4 regions of the Citricoccus sp. genome follow, and region 4 is predicted to be linked to each of the others. Evidence: riboswitches for the same ligand, from Rfam matches in the RefSeq annotation. Region 4 holds a riboswitch; each other region holds the start of a gene.

Region 1 (3,969 bases), on a different contig from region 4:
TTCACCGCGGCGGCCGCCACCCTGGACACCAATTCGAAGGCCCTCGCCGAGAAGATCGGCTCGCTGGCCGGCGAGGAGCAGGGCACGGCGTTCCTGGAACTGTGGCGTGAGCACATCGGGTTCTTCGTGGACTATGCGCAGGCCCGGGCCGGTGGGGACACCGAGGCCGCCGAGCAGGCCCTGATGGACCTGGACGGATACCGCCCGCAGGCCGGGGAGTTCTTCGAGGAGATCAGCGGTGGAGAACTGCCGGCCGCGGACATCGCCGAGGGGCTGGGCATGCACGTGGAGACGCTCTCCGGGGCCATCGACTCGATGGCGGAGGCCCTCGTCCCGTGACCGGTCCGGGCCGGTGACCGGCGCACGGCGTCCCGGTTGCCCCCAGGGGCATCCCGGGACGCCGCGGTCGAACCAGCGCCACGCCGATCCTGGCCTCGCCTCGCACGGGGGAGCAGGGCGCGGATACGCTGGCCGGATGACGCGCGACGCCGGACCGGGGACCACGCCCCCAGGCCCGCGCCCGCGGACCGGGGCCGGTGAGGACCAGTTGGTGGACCACCTCCGGCGCAGCGCCCAGGGGGATCAGCAGGCCTTCGCCGCCTTCTACGACGCCGTCGCCCCGCGTGCGTATGGCCTGGCCCTGCGCGTGGTGCGGGACCGGGACCTGGCGGCTGACGTCACCCAGGAGGCCCTGCTGGACGCCTGGCGTGGCGCCGGGGGGTACCGCCGCGAGCGGGGATCGGTGATCGGCTGGGTCTGCTCGATCACCCACCGGCGGGCCGTGGACCTGGTGCGATCCACCCAGTCCCGACGCGACCGGGAGCTCCGGGCAGGCGCGGCATCCTTTGGCCGGGACCACGACGACGTCTCCGAGGCGGTGACCGACGCCGAGGACCGGGGCCGGGTGGCCGACTGCCTGGGTGCGCTGACGGCCCTGGAACACGAGGCCGTCACGGCCGCATACTACGGCGGGCTCTCGTACCGAGAGGTCGCCGACCGGCTCGGGGCCAAGCTCGCCACCGTGAAATCACGGATGCGCACCGGCCTGCACCGACTACTGGACTGCCTGGGGGTGGAGTGATGGCCGACGAACGGGAACTGCTCGCCGCCTGGGCCCTTAATGCCGTGGACGAGGCCGAGCGGCGCCGGATCGAGGAGCGATTGCGCGTCGACCCCGTCCTGCGGGCCGAGGCCGACGCCCTGCTGCGGGCCACGGACGGTCTGGGCACCCGCGAGAACGCGGCGCCGCCTGCCGGGCTGAGGGACCGCGTCCTGGGCGCCGTCGACGCCGAGGCCAGGTCCCTCCGGTCCGCACACACCGGGGTGCGTCCCGAGGCGACGTCCGCCGGTGCCGCCACCGCGGGATCGCAGGATCCGGACGCGCCCACCAGCCTGCGGGACCAGCGGGAACGACGCTGGCCCGGCCGCCGTCGGGCCTGGACCGCGGTGGCCGCCACTGCGGCGGCGGCCGCGACCGCCGCAGTGCTGCTCCTCGCCCAGCCGTGGCAGGACGGGGGCCTGACGCAGCAGGACCAGGTGGTGGCCATCGAACAGGTACTCGGACAGGACGGAGCCCGTCAGGAGACGGCACCCGTGGCGGGCGGCGGCACAGTCGAGGTCGCGCGGGCCCCCTCGGGCGAGACCGTGGTGGCCGCCCGGGGCCTTGCTGCCCCGGAGGGTGACCGCGTCTACCAATTGTGGACCCTCGAGGGCGATCAGTCGCCCCGGTCCGCGGGGCTCCTGGAACTCGACGACGGTCTGGCCCTCGTCCGGCTGCCCGAGGTGCCGGCCAGGGCGGCGCTGGCCCTCACCCTCGAGCCCGCCGGGGGATCGCCGGCCCCCACCACGGATCCTGTCGTGGTGGTGGCCGCGGGCTGACGTCACCGGAGGACACCGGATTCGTCCCGGCCCCGGACGGTGTGCTCCAATTGCCCGGTAACCATCCAGAGCGGCCGAGAGACCTGGCTCGTCGACGCCGCAGCAACCACCACGCGCCCCCGGGGCGCGGGACCGGTGCTACCGCCAGGACCGATGGAAGGAGCATCACCATGACGTCATCGAATGCCCAGAACACCACCGCCGGACTGCCCGCAGGGGTGCCGACCACCCCCGCCGGCCGGCGCGAGATCCTCTTCAACGCCTTCGACATGAACTGCGTGGCCCACCAGTCCCCCGGCCTGTGGCGCCACCCGGACGACCACGCCCGCGACTACAACACCCTGGGCTACTGGACGGGGCTGGCCCAGACGCTGGAGAAGGGGCTGTTCGACGGCATCTTCATCGCCGACGTCCTGGGTCCCTACGACGTCTACGGCAGCTCGGACGAGGCCACCCTGAAGGCCGGCACCCAGGTGCCCACCAACGACCCGATCCTTGTGGTCCCGCCGATGGCCGCCGTGACCAAGCACCTCACCTTCGGCGTCACCGCGGGCACCGCCTACGAGCACCCGTACGCCTTCGCACGCCGCCTGGCCACGCTGGACCACCTCACCGAGGGCCGCGTGGGCTGGAACGTCGTGACGGGCTACCTGCCCTCGGCCGCCCGGAACTTCGGGCACGAGGACCAGATGGAGCACGACGAGCGCTACAACCACGCCGACGAGTACCTCGACGTGGTCTACAAGCTGCTCGAGGGCTCGTGGGAGGACGACGCGGTCGTCAACGACAAGGAGTCGGGCGTCTTCATCGACCCGTCCAAGGTCCACCGCATCGAGCACGAGGGCACGTACTTCAAGACCCCCGGCATCGCCTTCACCGAGCCGTCCAAGCAGCGCACCCCCGTGATCTACCAGGCCGGCGCCTCCACGCGCGGCCGGGCCTTCGCCGGCAAGCACGCCGAGGCCGTGTTCATCAACTCGCCCACGGCCGAACTGATCAAGGGCACCGCGGCGAAGCTCCGCCGGGCCGCCGTCGAGGCCGGCCGCGATCCGTACGACCTCCGCATCATGTCCATGCAGACCATCGTCACGGGTGCCACCGACGAGGAGGCACAGGCCAAGTACGAGGAGCTCACGAAGTACATCGACGTCGAGGGCGGCCTCGTGCTGATGAGCGGCTGGATGGGCATCGACCTGTCCCAGTTCGACCTCGACGAGCCGCTGGGCGACGTGGAGTCCAACGCCATCCAGTCCACCATCGAGACCTTCAAGAAGGCCTCGGGGGACGACGGCAACCCGTGGACGGTGCGGCGCATCGCCGAGTGGTGCGGCGTGGGCGGGTTCGGCCCGGTCATCATCGGCTCCGGCGAGACCGTGGCGAGGGAACTGGTCCGCATCCAGGACGAGACCGATGTGGACGGGTTCAACCTCGCCTACCACATCACCCCGGGCACCTTCGAGGACATCGTGCAGTACGTGGTCCCGGAACTGCAGAAGCTGGGCCGCTACAAGACCGAGTACACCGAGGGCACCATGCGCCACAAGCTGTTCGGCCGGGGTGACCACCTGCCCCAGAACCACTACGGGGCCTCCTTCGCACTGCGCAACCGCGTGCAGGCCTGACCACCGGGCCCCCGGATCACCAGGGCCCGACGACGAGAAGACCCCGGTTCGCTGGGCGGGAACCGGGGTCTTCTCCTGTCATGCGGGAGGCGGGACGCTCAGTAGCGGTCCGGTCCGCTGCCTCCGGAGGTCTGGGACGGACCGGGGGTCGGAGTGCCGCCCTGCTGGCCGGTGCCGGATGTCCCCTCGGACTCCTTGACGGCGGTGTCGTAGGACGTGCCGGCCGAGGCGTGCTTGCCGCCGGAGTCCTGGGAGGTGGTACCCGCCCGGTCGGCCAGGCCCTGGGTGGCGGCGGTCGCCTTGTCCGCGACGGCGTGGGCTGCGGCACTGGCCTTGTCCGCCACGCCGGGAGCGCGGTCCCGGATCGAGTCAGCGGCCTTGTCGGCCAGTCCGGTGGCCTTGTCCGCCACGCCCGGGGCCTTGTCCTTCACGGTGGAGGCAGCCTTGTGGACCTGCTCCTGGGTCTTGG
Region 2 (3,969 bases), on a different contig from region 4:
CTGCAGCAGCCTGCATGCCCTTCGGGCCCTGCTGGGCCTCGAACTCGACCTTCTGGTCCTCCTGCAGCTCCTTGAAGCCGGAGCCCTCGATGGCGGAGAAGTGGACGAAGATGTCAGCGGAGTTGTCGTCCGGGGAGATGAAGCCGTAGCCCTTCTCAGCGTTGAACCACTTGACGGTACCGGTGGCCATGGATGCCTCTTTCATTGGGGTGTTTACCCACGGGGATTCCCGCGGGGGCGAAGCGGTGTGTGGCGAAACCGCTTCCCAACGCCCCGTCCAGCCCGAGAGCTGACCGGTCCGCAGTGATGACGGACTTACTGCTACTACACTTCGTCGCCCATATTACGTGAGAGTGGTCGAAACAACAGCCCCACGGGGTCGAATCCTCGGCGTTGGCCAAGAATTCACCCGGAGCGTGAGGCATAGACCACCCGGTTCTCCAGGTACTGGTCCCGGCCGGTGTCGAAGACCCCCGTGCACGTGATCAGCCGGATCTCGTCACCGGCCACCGCTCCGTAGACCTCGAGCGTGGGGAAGTCGTCCACCGGGTGGTCCTCCACGCGATCCACCCGGTAGACGCGGGCGTCCCCGCCGGCGTCGGTCACCCGTACCTCGTGCCCGGGGCGCAGCTCCGGCAACCGCCCGAAGACCGCGGGCCCGGCCGGGGTGTCCACGTGGGCGACGAAGACGGTCGGGTGGCCTCCGGCCGGATCCTCGTCCGGGGAATACCACCCGACGTCCTCGCCGCTGTCCGGGACCCCGAGCGTCCCGTCGTCCTGGACCTGTACCCCGATGAGTCCGGTCCGCAGGCCGATGGCCGGGATCTCCAGTCCGGCGGGAGCGACAGGTGTGGCCAGGGTGTCTGCGGGTCCCTTCCATGCCGACTCCACGTTGTTCAGGAACGCGGACGTATCCATCGAACAACCCGCCAGGGACACCGCCAGTGCGGTCCCGGCCAGCACGGTGCTGAGACGCCGGGGCCGCACGGGGGGCCGGCGGGTGTCCACGGTGGATACGTCCCGGGGGCTCATGCCGCGCTTCGCCTCCGGCGGACCAGCGTGTAGGCGCCCAGGCTGACCGCGGCCGCGAGGGCGCCCGCCGTGGCGATCGGCAGGACCACGTTCTGGCCGGCGGCCTCGCCCCGGCCGGCGTCGACGCCCCCGACCGGCAACTGCGTGTCGTCCCCGGACGGGGCGCCGGGACCGGTGCCGGCCTGGTCCGGCGCGGTGGCGGCGCACCCCGGGTCCGTCAGGGTGCCGTCGCCATCGCCGTCACCGGTGGCCGCTGCCGCGGTCTCGACGAGGCTGTCCGTGCCGGTCGTGCCATCTGTACCGTCCGTGCCGGCCTCGATGGTGGCGTCGCCGGTGCCGGTGTCCGTGGGTGCCGCGTCACCGGTCCCGGCATCCTGCTGGTCCCCGGCGGCGGCGTCGGTGCAGAGGCCGTCCTGCTCCGCGGGGCCCGCTGCGGGGATCCCCTCGGCCGGTTCCGCGTCGGCGGGACCCGCCTCGGCGCCGACGGGCGGTTCGTCACCCGTCTCCGGGGTGGGCGCCTCGCCGGTACCGGAGGTGAGCGCCTCATCGGTGCCGCCGGCGGGTGCCTCGCCGGTCTCGGCGGGGGCCTCCTCACCGGTTCCGGTGACTGGTTCGGGTGCGGTCTCGACAGTGGCCTCGGCGCCACCGGTCCCGGCCGCACCCTCCACGTCCGCCACCACGATGGTGCTGGCAGGCCCTTCCGCGAGGTCCAGGTCCGTGTCGGCGTGTGCTGCGGGTGCCAGCATCACCGTCGTGACCAGGCCCAGGGCTGCCATCCCGGTGATGGCCGGCGTGCGTCGGTAGAGGGGGGTCGTGTGCTGCATCAGAAGATCCTTCGTCCGCTGGATCCAGCCCGGGGTGGACTGGTAGCACCCCAACCTATGAGAGGGCTGTGAATGGGGCACTAGTAGGCACTACCCGACGTGCACTGCCGACGACCACGTCATCGGGCGCCGCCCTACTCGGTTTTTGAGTCTGTTTCGGTCCGCTTCGCTTCCTCAGGGCTGAGGATCCCGGCCGCGGAGCCGGTCCATCTGACGGCGGTCCCGCTTGGTGGGGCGCCCTGCGCCGCGATCGCGCTGGGGGACGGCCAGCAGTTCCCGGGGGATCAGCGGCGGCGAGTGGTCGACGTAGTGGCGCACCGCCTCGGCGGCCCCGACCCGTTTGGCCAGCAGGCCGGTGACCTCCAGGACCCTCTCCCGGCCCGGCTGGCGCAGCCGGATGGTGTCACCGGGCTTGACCGGCTGGGCCGCCTTGGCCGGCTGGCCGTTGAGACGCACGTGGCCGGCCCGGCAGGCCGCCGTCGCCGCCGAGCGGGTCTTGTACATGCGGATGCCCCACAGCCAGGCGTCCAGGCGGACCTGGCTCGGTGGCTGCGGGGCGTTCGGCATGCGGACCAGGATACGGGTGGGCCGGTTACTGGTTGCCCTCGGCGGTGCGCAGGTTGCGGAAGGCCGAACGGTGGAAGACCAGCGGCTCGTGCTCGGAGGAGTGGTCGTGGACGCCGTGGACCTCGAGCAGGACCACGTGGTGGTCGCCGGCCGGGACCTCCGCGTAGACGGAGGTCTCCAGCCACAGCGCGGCGTTGTCCAGGAACAGGGCGCCCCGGTCCGAGGCGCGAACGCCCAGGCCCTCGAAGCGGTCCCCGTCCTTGGAGGCCAACTGGCGGCAGACGTCGGTGTGGCCCTCGGCGAGGATCGAGATCCCGATGCGCTCGGCCCGCTTCAGCCGCGGCCAGGTCCGGGAGGTGTTCTGCACGGCGAAGGACACCAGTGCCGGTTCGAGGGAGACCCCCACCGTGAAGGACGAGGCCACGAGGCCCTCCTTCTGGTCATCGGCGAGGCCGCACAGCGCGGCGACGCCGGAGGGGAAGTGGGAGAAGGCCGAGCGCAGGGTCTGGGCGGACAGGTCGGTGTCCAGGGTGGCGGTGCGGCTCAGGTCGATGGTGGCCAGGGCGGTCATGTCAGTCCTCCGTTCGAGGGCGCATCCACAGTGTGACCTCGGGCGGTGCCCCTCCGGTACCTGCTTCAGACGCGGTACTTGCCCGCCGGCTTGCCCGGAAGGCCGAATCATCACCTGGAGCACCCCACTACTGCGTGAAGAGGGTTGCCGTCCCGCAAGCCAGGGCTGTAACAGCGGGAACTCGTGATTCTGGGTTCAGCGTAACGACGGCCGGGGCGACGGGTCAAAGGCCTTCTGCGGATGTGAACGCCTGTGACGGTGACCTCCGTCACGTGCTGCGGAGCCGGTTGCCGCCGACGCGGGACGGCACCCGGCGGTGACCGGGGGCTACCGGAAACGCCGGGCCACGGCCTCCCCGTGGGCGGGCAGCCCCTCGGCCCCGGCCAGTGCCGAGATGTTCGATGCCAACTCCTTCAACCCGGTCTCGGAGTACCGGATCAGCTGCTGCAGCCGCAGGAAGCTGACCGTGTTCAGCCCCGAGGAGTACCGGGCGGACCCGCCGGTGGGCAGCACGTGGTTGGACCCGGAGGAGTAGTCGCCCAGCGGCACGGGGGAGTACGGTCCCACGAACACGGCCCCGGCGTTGCGGATCCGGCGCGCGGTGGCCAGCGCGTCCACGGTGTGCACCTCCAGGTGCTCGGCGGCGTAGGCATCGGCCACCGCGATGGCCGTGGCCAGGGTGTCCACCACGAGGATCCCGGACTGCGGACCGGTCAGGGCCTGACGGACCTGCTCCTCGTGGAACGACCCCGGCACCTGCTCCTGGACCTGGGCCACCACGTCCCGGGCCAGCTCCGGGGACGTGGTGATGAGCACCGAACCGGCCATCGGGTCGTGCTCGGCCTGGCTGATCAGGTCGGCCGCGACCCACTCCGCGTCCGCCGTGGCATCGGCCAGCACGGCGATCTCGGTGGGACCGGCCTCGGCGTCGATCCCGATGGTCCCGAGCAGCGCCCGCTTGGCCGCGGCCACGTA
Region 3 (3,969 bases), on a different contig from region 4:
CCTCGACCCTCTGCTCGGGGTCGTCCAGTCCCAGCCAGCCCCGCACCCGGTCCCGCGATCCGGCGATCGTGATGGAGGACAGCTCCGCCTGCGGCTCCGCGGCGCGGGAGGGGTGCAGCTCCTCCATGCCGTCATCCCAGCGCAGCAGGTAGGGCACCTGCGGGTCGGCGATGAGGCCCTTGATGCCGATCTGGCGCCAGGTCAGCTCGCGGCCGTCCGGGAACTTGCGGTTGCCCGGAACGGACTGGCGCTCGAGCCGTTCCTCGAACGGGGCCAGGTCGTCCACGGCCACGCACCAGCCCATCCAGCCGCCGCCCATCTCGGAGCGGGCGCGCACGGCCTGTCCGAACGGGGCCTTGCCGGAGGAGGGGTGGTCGAGTACCTCGACGACCTCCAGGTACTGGTGCTTGCGCAACGGGAAGATGGCGTTGCGGGTGCCGAAGCGGGGGTGGACCCCGCCCTTGACTCGCTCGATGCCCAGGGCATCGGCGATCCGGGCCACCGCGGCGGGGAGGCCCTCTTCGGGGCCGACGGCGTACGAGACGTGATCAAGGCGCATCATGCCCATATCGTCCCACTTCCCCGTGGCGGAGATCGCTTAGGTTACCCTCACTTGAAAAGTTGCGCAGATCACACTCCGGCGGGGCCGCGGTCACACTGTGACCGAACGGGATGACCCGCTCGCACCGATCTGGCAGACTGGGCGCAGGTCATGAGCGCCAGCATCGAGCCCCGGCTTGCTGGCCGGCAACCCTCCAGCTCGCGGTGGGGTGCCCCGGGTGAGGACCAGGCGGGTGTCGACCGGCACCTGCAAGCGCGGGCCACCACGGCGCGGCATGCTTCACGGCACCGTGATGCCACCGGGTGGCCCTGGACGGATACAGGAGCCATGTCGATGACTGACACCCCGAACCAGGCCACCCCGGACACCGACCCGGCCGGCGCCACGGACTCCGCCGCGAACTGGGGCTTCGAGACCCGGCAGGTGCACGCCGGCATCCCGGAGGTCAACCCCTTCGGCGCCACCGCGCTGCCGATCATCCAGTCCAACTCCTTCGACTTCCCCTCCCACGAGGTCGCCGCCGACCGGTTCGCCCTGAAGGACCTCGGGCCCATCTACACCCGCATCGGCAACCCGACCCAGGAGGCCGTGGAGGGCAAGATCGCCGCCCTCGAGGGCGGGGTGGGCGCCCTGCTGCTGGCCTCCGGGCAGGCGGCCACCACCTTCTCCGTGCTCAACCTCGCCGGTGCGGGGGACCACGTGGTGGTCTCGGCCTCCCTCTACGGCGGCACCCAGAACCTGTTCAAGCACACCCTGGCCAAGATCGGCATCACCACCACCTTCGTCCAGGACCCGGACGACCTGGAGGAGTGGACGGGCGCCGTCCGGGACACCACGAAGCTGCTGTTCGCCGAGTCCCTCGGCAACCCGCGCGGGGACGTGCCGGACCTGCGGGGCATCGCCGACGTCGCCCACGCCGCCGGCGTGCCGTTCATCGTGGACAACACCCTGGCCACCCCCTACCTGCTGCGGCCGATCGAGCACGGCGCGGACGTGGTCGTGCACTCGGCCACCAAGTACCTCGGCGGCCACGCCGTGGCCATGGGCGGGGTCATCGTGGACGCCGGGACCTTTGACTACGCCTCCCAGCCGGAGCGCTTCCCGGGCTTCAACACCCCGGACGAGAGCTACAACGGACTGGTGTTCGCCCGGGACCTGGGTGTCGGGGGCATCCTCGGGGCCAACCTTGCCTACATCCTGAAGGCCCGCGTGCAGCTGCTGCGCGACTTCGGCAGCTCGATCAGCCCGTTCAACGCCTTCCTGCTCAACCTCGGCCTGGAGACCCTGTCCCTGCGGATGGAGCGTCACGTGGCCAACGCGCAGAGGGTCGCCGACTACCTGGACGGCCACGCCCAGGCCGAGGCCGTGATCTACCCGGGCCTGGCATCCAGCCCCTGGTACGAGCGCGCGCAGCAGTACCTGCCCCAGGGCGCCGGCGGCTTCGTGTCCTTCGAGATCGCCGGTGGCCGCGAGGCCGGCGCGCGGTTCGTGGACGCCCTGCGCCTGCACCACCAGGTGGCCAACATCGGCGACATCCGTTCGCTCGTCATCCACCCGGCCTCCACCACGCACTCCCAGTTGACGGAGGCCGAGCAGCGCGCCGCCGGTGTCACCCCCGGCCTGGTCCGGCTCTCGGTGGGCGTGGAGAGCATCGATGACATCCTGGCGGACCTCGAGGAGGGGTTCGCCGCCGCCAACGTCAGCGCGTGAGGCACGGAGGGACCCCCATGACCATGACCAGCCCCCACCAGACCCGCACCGCCCTTCCCGACGGCGGCCTGCACTCCCGGCGGATCGGCGCCTTCGACTTCGAGGCCGGCGGTCACCTGCCCGCCGTGGAGATCGCCTACGAGACCTGGGGCACGCTGAACGCGGACAGGTCCAACGCCGTGCTGGTGCTGCACGCCCTGACCGGTTCCACCCACGTGGCCGCCTCCACCGGGGAACCGGAGGCCGGCTGGTGGGAGGGCATCATCGGACCGGGCGCGCCGGTGGACACCGATCAGTGGTTCGTGGTGGCCCCCAACATGCTGGGCGGCTGCTACGGGACGACCGGTCCGTCCTCGCTGGACGCGGACGGCACCCCGTGGGGTTCGCGGTTCCCGTTCACCACCATCCGGGACTCCGTCCATGCCGAGGCCCGCCTCGCGGACGCCCTGGGCATCGAGGCGTGGCAGGCCGTGATCGGCGGCTCGATGGGCGGGGCCCGCGCCCTGGAATGGGCCGCGACCTACCCGGGGCGGGTGCGCGGCATGGCCGTCATCGCCTGCGGCGCCCACTCCACGGCCGAGCAGATCGCGTTCGCCCAGGCCCAGGTCCAGGCGATCACGCTGGACCCGGACTTCCAGGGCGGCGACTACTACGGCCGCTCCCGGCCCGACGCCGGCCTGGGCATCGCCCGGCGGATCGCGCATATCACGTACCGCTCCGAGCCGGACATGGGGTCCCGGTTCGGGCGGAGTCCGCAGCAGGACGAGGACCCCTTCGGCCACCCGCTGCGCCGGAGCGGCCGGTACCAGGTGGAGTCCTACCTGGACCACCAGGCGGCCAAGCTCGCCGGACGCTTCGACGCCAACAGCTACCTGGTGCTCACCGAGGCGCTGATGAGCCATGACGTGGCGCGGGGCCGCGGGAGCGAGGAGGAGGTGCTGGCCGGGATCCCCGCCGCGGCGTTCATCGCCGCGGTCGACTCGGACCGGCTCTACTTCCCGGGCCAGTCCCAGGAACTGGCCCGCCAGCTGCCCGGTGAGGTGCCGGTGTTCATGATCGACTCGCCGATCGGCCACGACGGGTTCCTGACGGACATGGACCAGGTGGCCGGTGAGATGAAGCGGGTCCTGGGACTCTGACCGGCCGGATTGATCGGCTCTCACCGGGGGCCTCTACCCTGTGGGTATGACTGATGCCGCCGCTGCCGCCACCCCCGAGCCGTTCGTCCGCTGGTCCCGTCCCGAGGCCGAGCGCGCGGGCACCCCACTGCTGGTGGTGCTGCACGGCTACGGTGCGGACGAGAACGACCTGTTCGGGATCGTCCCCGAACTGCCGGGCAGGTTCACCATCGCCTCGGTCCGGGCCCCGCTGGCCATGGACCACGGCGGGTTCACCTGGTTCCCGCTGAGCACCTCGATGTCCTCCTCGCCGCTGGCGGTGCGCGCCGCCGTCGAGGACCTGCAGGCCTGGGTGGACACCCAGCGCGAGCACTTCTCCAGCGTCTCCCTGCTGGGGTTCTCCATGGGGATGGCCATGGCCACCTCGCTGCTGCGGCTGGACCCGGAGGCCTACGCCTGCGTGGTCGGGCTCTCCGGCTTCGCCGTGAACCCGGACCAGGACGGGGCGGCGGCGCGCGCGGGCACCGGGCCGCTGGCCGGGTTCTTCGACGACGAGGCCGTCAGGGCCGTGAGGCCGAA
Region 4 (3,969 bases):
AACACCCAGGTGCCCGCCGAGGGTCAGGGCCTGTGGTGGGCCGCGGGCGGCGGCGCGCTGCTCCTGGCAGCGGCCGGTGCGGTGACGGCGTTGCGGCGCCGGTCCTCCGTCCGTGCCTGAGACGACCCGCCGGGGCAAGTCCTCGCCCCGCGGGTCCAGGGCGGCGGGGCCGGTCCTCGCCGCCCTGGCGGTCGCAGTCGCCCTCGCGGGCACCGGTTGCGCACCTGCCGGCGTGGTGGAGCCCCCTTCCTCCGACCCGGCTGCGGCCGCACCATCCTCCTCCGTCTCCCGGGCACCGGCGGCCTCGTCCCCGGCGCCCGGGGACCCGGGTGGCACCGGTGCCGGCGTCCCCGCCTCCCGTGCGGGAGCCGCGGAGGTCCCGGTGGCCTCCGCGGCCCTGCGGCCCGCGGCCCCGGTGCCCGCACCGGTGCGGCTGGACTACGAGGCCATCGGGGCGGAGATGACGGTGGTGCCCACGGGGGTGGCCGAGGACGGGCAGATGGAGATCCCCGAGGACGCGTCCATCGCCGCCTGGTACCGGTTCGGCCCGGCACCGGCAGACGGCGAGGGCAACACGGTGATCGCCGCCCACGCCGGTTCGGAGCACACGCCCGAGGGGCCGCTGTACGCGCTGCGCACGGCGCGGACGGGGGACACGGTCCGGGTCGGGGACGAGTCCGGGCGGTGGCACGCCTACCGGGTCACCCAGGTGGAGCGCCTGGGCAAGGACGGGCTGGACTTCACCCCCTACTTCACCCGCTCCGGACCGGAACGGCTGGTCCTCGTGACCTGTGGTGGACAGTGGTTGCCGGAGAGGCAGAGCTATGCGGACAACATCATCGTGGTGGCAGAGTCACTGGACTGACCCGTATCCTCGGAGGACGTCCGTGCCACGGGTACGCCCCGGGGTGACGTGATGGACCACCGCCGCCCGCCGGGGCCACGACCGAGGAGGGACGCTGGACAGCGACGACCTCTCCCGACGCTTCGCCGCGGGGAGCGCGGACGCCATGCGTGAGGCCTATGACCAGCATGGCCGTCTCGTCTTCTCCCTGTGCATGGCGGCGCTGTCCAACCGGCAGGACGCGGAGGACGCCACGCAGCAGGTGTTCACGCGGGCCTGGCGCTCGCGGGAGACCTACGACCCCACCCGTCCGCTGGGCGGCTGGCTGACCGGGATCACCCGTCGGGTCGTGGCGGACACGTTCGCGGCCCGGGACCGCCAGCGGCAGCTCGTGGACGCGACGTCCGGCCAGCATCAGCGGGAGGACCGGCAACTGTCCGAGCAGGTCGTGGACCGGGTGCTGGTCCATGAGGCCCTGGAGAGGCTCGGTCCGCCCCAGGATGAGATCCTGAGGATGGCCTTCGTCCAGGACCTCCCGCAGGGGCAGATCGCCGAACGGCTGGGAATGCCCCTGGGAACGGTCAAGTCGCATGTCCACCGGGGACTGGCCCGGCTTCGAGCAGCACTGGAGGTGAACGATGGCTGAGACCGCTGAACGGCACCTGACCGAGGAGGACCTGGCCTCGATCGCCGCCGGCCAGGCGCCCGGCCCCGGGGCCGCCGCCCACCTGCGCTCCTGCCCCGACTGCCGCCTGGACCTCGACCGGACCGAGCGCGTGGTGTCCGCGCTCGCGGCACCGGTCAGCCTCCACGAGCCGTCCGCCGACGTGTGGGCGGGCATCGAACGGGAGTTGGGCCTCCGGCAGGATCCCCACGCCGGACCCGGTCTCGCCGCGGTCCCGGGCGCCCCGGAGCCGGCCGGCACGTCCGGCACGTCTGCGGAGACCGCGCCCGGAGGGCACGGTGGCGGGGGGACGCTCGGTGCCGACGACGCCGGCACGGTGAGCTTCCTGCCCCGGACCCAGCGACGCCGGTGGCCCGTCATCACGGCCGCCGCGGCCGCCGGGCTGGTCGTCGGCGCCGTCGGTGCCGCCGTCGTGGCCGGCCTGGTGGGCCAGGGGGACAGCGGGCAGGACACGCCGCCCCAGCCGGTCGCCGTCGGCGAGGCGGTCCTCGCGCCGGTGACGGAGCGGGACGTGGAGGGGCGCGCCGAGATGGTCGCCGAGCCCGACGGCGCCCTGCGCCTGACCGTCGACGTCTCCGAGGGGCCCCAGGAGGGGTACTACGAGGTGTGGCTGCGCGACGAACAGGCCAGCCGGCTGATCTCGCTGGGCACGGTGTCCGGCCAGACCACCACGCTGCCGGTGCCGGACGGCGTCGACCTCGACCGGTTCCCGGTGGTGGACGTCTCCCAGGAGGAATTCGACGGCGACCCCTCGCACAGCGGCGTGACGCTGGCGGCGGGGGCCATGACCCGGTCCGGGGACGCCACCGCGGGGTGACTGTGTGTCCTGACGTGACGTGGGCGACATCCACGCCCCGGGGATCCATTGCTAGGGTGAACCCGTAACCATCCAGAGCGGCTGAGAGACCTGGCTCGACGACGCCGCAGCAACCCGAGGGGATCATCTCCCCAACGACGGGTGCTAAGGCCAGGACCGATGGAGATCCCGGATCTGCAGTCGGTCTGTGCGTCGGCGTCCGCTGCCTGCGCCGGACCAGCCGTTGGCGTGACTGCCGGTAATCCTCGGTGTGACCGGAAGGACCGCCGAATGTCGCAGAGCACGGCCGAGAAGGCCGCCACCACCGAACACCTCTCCCGGCCGGGACCGGAGGCCGGGGCCGCGAACCTCGCCGAGGGCCTGCCCGCCTCCTACGCGGGATTGCGCGAGCACTTCGCCCCGGTCTTCGCCTCGATCGCGGCCGGTGCCCTGGAACGGGACCTGGAGCGCCGGCTGCCCCGGGAGGAGGTCCGCAGGCTGGACCGCGCCGGGTTCGGCACCCTGCGGGTCCCGGCCGCCCACGGAGGGCCGGGGGTGAGCATCGAGGACTTCACCCGGTTGCTCATCGACCTGGCCGAGGCCGACTCGAACATCGCCCACCTGTACCGGTCCCACTACGGTTTCGTGGAATCCCTGCGCTTCCTGCCCGGCCGCCTCCAGGACGCCTGGTACCCCCGGGTGCTGGCGGGGGCGACGGTGGGCAACGCGTCCACCGAGAAGGGCGGCAACGCCCTGGGCACCCTGAACACCGTGCTGACCCGGAGCGGGGAGGGCTGGGTGCTCAACGGCCGGAAGCTCTACGCGACCGGATCGATCTTCTCGGACTACACGCGGGTCTCCGCCGCACTGGACGGTGAGGACGGACGCCGCTTCGCCGTCGTCGCCACGGACGCCCCCGGTGTCACGCTGGAGGACGACTGGGACGGCTTCGGGCAGAAGCTCACCGGCACCGGCACGGCCCTCTTCGAGGACGTCACCGTCCCCGAGGACGCCGTGCTGGACCGTACCGCGGGCAGCGCCGAGGCCGTCCACGAGGCCGCCTTCTTCCAGCTCGTGCTGCTGGCCGTGCTGGCCGGCATCGCCCGGGCCGCCCGCCGGGACACCGTCGCCACCATCGCCACCCGCAAGCGCACCTTCAACACCGGGCTGGGCCTGCCGTTCCGCGAGGACCCGCTGATCCAGGAGGCCACCGGGCGGATCTCCGCCCAGGCCTTCACCGCCGAGGCCACCGTGCTGCACGCCGCGCGGGCCCTCGACGCCGGCATCCAGGCCGCCATCGATGCCGGGGCGAATGTCCCGGAGTTCACCGGCACCCTGCCGGGAGCCCTGTACGAGTCCGAGATCGCCGTCGAGCACGCCCAGGTCACGGTGCCCGAACTGGCACTGGGCGCCGCCCAGGACCTGTTCCTGACCGTGGGTGCCTCCGCGACCTCCACGTCCAAGGGGCTGGACCGGCACTGGCGCAACGCCCAGACCGTGGCCACCCACAACCCGATCGCCTTCCGGGCCCGCGCCCTCGGCGACTACCACATCAACGGCATCCTGCCGGAGGGCCTGAACGCCATCGGCGACGCGAAGACGGCGGGGCCTGCCGCATGAGCGCCCCGACCATCATGACCACCA

What was found. Region 4 has a riboswitch for S-adenosylmethionine ahead of PLJ28_RS09205 (acyl-CoA dehydrogenase family protein). Riboswitches for the same ligand answer to the same signal wherever they lie in the genome.
Region 1: it holds a riboswitch for S-adenosylmethionine, as region 4 does, so the genes downstream of both, PLJ28_RS13925 (LLM class flavin-dependent oxidoreductase) here and PLJ28_RS09205 (acyl-CoA dehydrogenase family protein) in region 4, are expected to answer to the same signal.
Region 2: it holds a riboswitch for S-adenosylmethionine, as region 4 does, so the genes downstream of both, PLJ28_RS04635 (flavin reductase family protein) here and PLJ28_RS09205 (acyl-CoA dehydrogenase family protein) in region 4, are expected to answer to the same signal.
Region 3: it holds a riboswitch for S-adenosylmethionine, as region 4 does, so the genes downstream of both, PLJ28_RS01150 (O-acetylhomoserine aminocarboxypropyltransferase/cysteine synthase family protein) here and PLJ28_RS09205 (acyl-CoA dehydrogenase family protein) in region 4, are expected to answer to the same signal.

Annotation. Positions count from the first base shown of each region.
Region 1 covers NZ_DAOMPX010000071.1:2,691-6,659, forward strand. Annotated here, with positions in the region: gene PLJ28_RS13910 (hypothetical protein) at 1-339, shown strand, start outside; gene PLJ28_RS13915 (sigma-70 family RNA polymerase sigma factor) at 551-1,081, shown strand; gene PLJ28_RS13920 (anti-sigma factor) at 1,081-1,878, shown strand; SAM riboswitch class I at 1,937-2,038, shown strand; gene PLJ28_RS13925 (LLM class flavin-dependent oxidoreductase) at 2,049-3,500, shown strand; gene PLJ28_RS13930 (YtxH domain-containing protein) at 3,599-3,969, opposite strand, start outside.
Region 2 covers NZ_DAOMPX010000008.1:37,112-41,080, forward strand. Annotated here, with positions in the region: gene PLJ28_RS04615 (cold-shock protein) at 1-190, opposite strand, end outside; gene PLJ28_RS04620 (class F sortase) at 406-1,032, opposite strand; gene PLJ28_RS04625 (hypothetical protein) at 1,029-1,856, opposite strand; gene PLJ28_RS04630 (RNA-binding S4 domain-containing protein) at 2,031-2,423, opposite strand; gene PLJ28_RS04635 (flavin reductase family protein) at 2,449-2,994, opposite strand; SAM riboswitch class IV at 3,064-3,183, opposite strand; gene hisD (histidinol dehydrogenase) at 3,322-3,969, opposite strand, start outside.
Region 3 covers NZ_DAOMPX010000002.1:4,284-8,252, reverse strand. Annotated here, with positions in the region: gene PLJ28_RS01155 (VOC family protein) at 1-568, opposite strand, end outside; SAM riboswitch class IV at 709-823, shown strand; gene PLJ28_RS01150 (O-acetylhomoserine aminocarboxypropyltransferase/cysteine synthase family protein) at 896-2,272, shown strand; gene metX (homoserine O-acetyltransferase MetX) at 2,290-3,411, shown strand; gene PLJ28_RS01140 (alpha/beta hydrolase) at 3,458-3,969, shown strand, end outside.
Region 4 covers NZ_DAOMPX010000023.1:31,983-35,951, forward strand. Annotated here, with positions in the region: gene PLJ28_RS09185 (DUF4397 domain-containing protein) at 1-120, shown strand, start outside; gene PLJ28_RS09190 (class F sortase) at 113-865, shown strand; gene PLJ28_RS09195 (RNA polymerase sigma factor) at 1,011-1,490, shown strand; gene PLJ28_RS09200 (anti-sigma factor domain-containing protein) at 1,483-2,346, shown strand; SAM riboswitch class I at 2,412-2,512, shown strand; gene PLJ28_RS09205 (acyl-CoA dehydrogenase family protein) at 2,617-3,945, shown strand; gene PLJ28_RS09210 (MFS transporter) at 3,942-3,969, shown strand, end outside.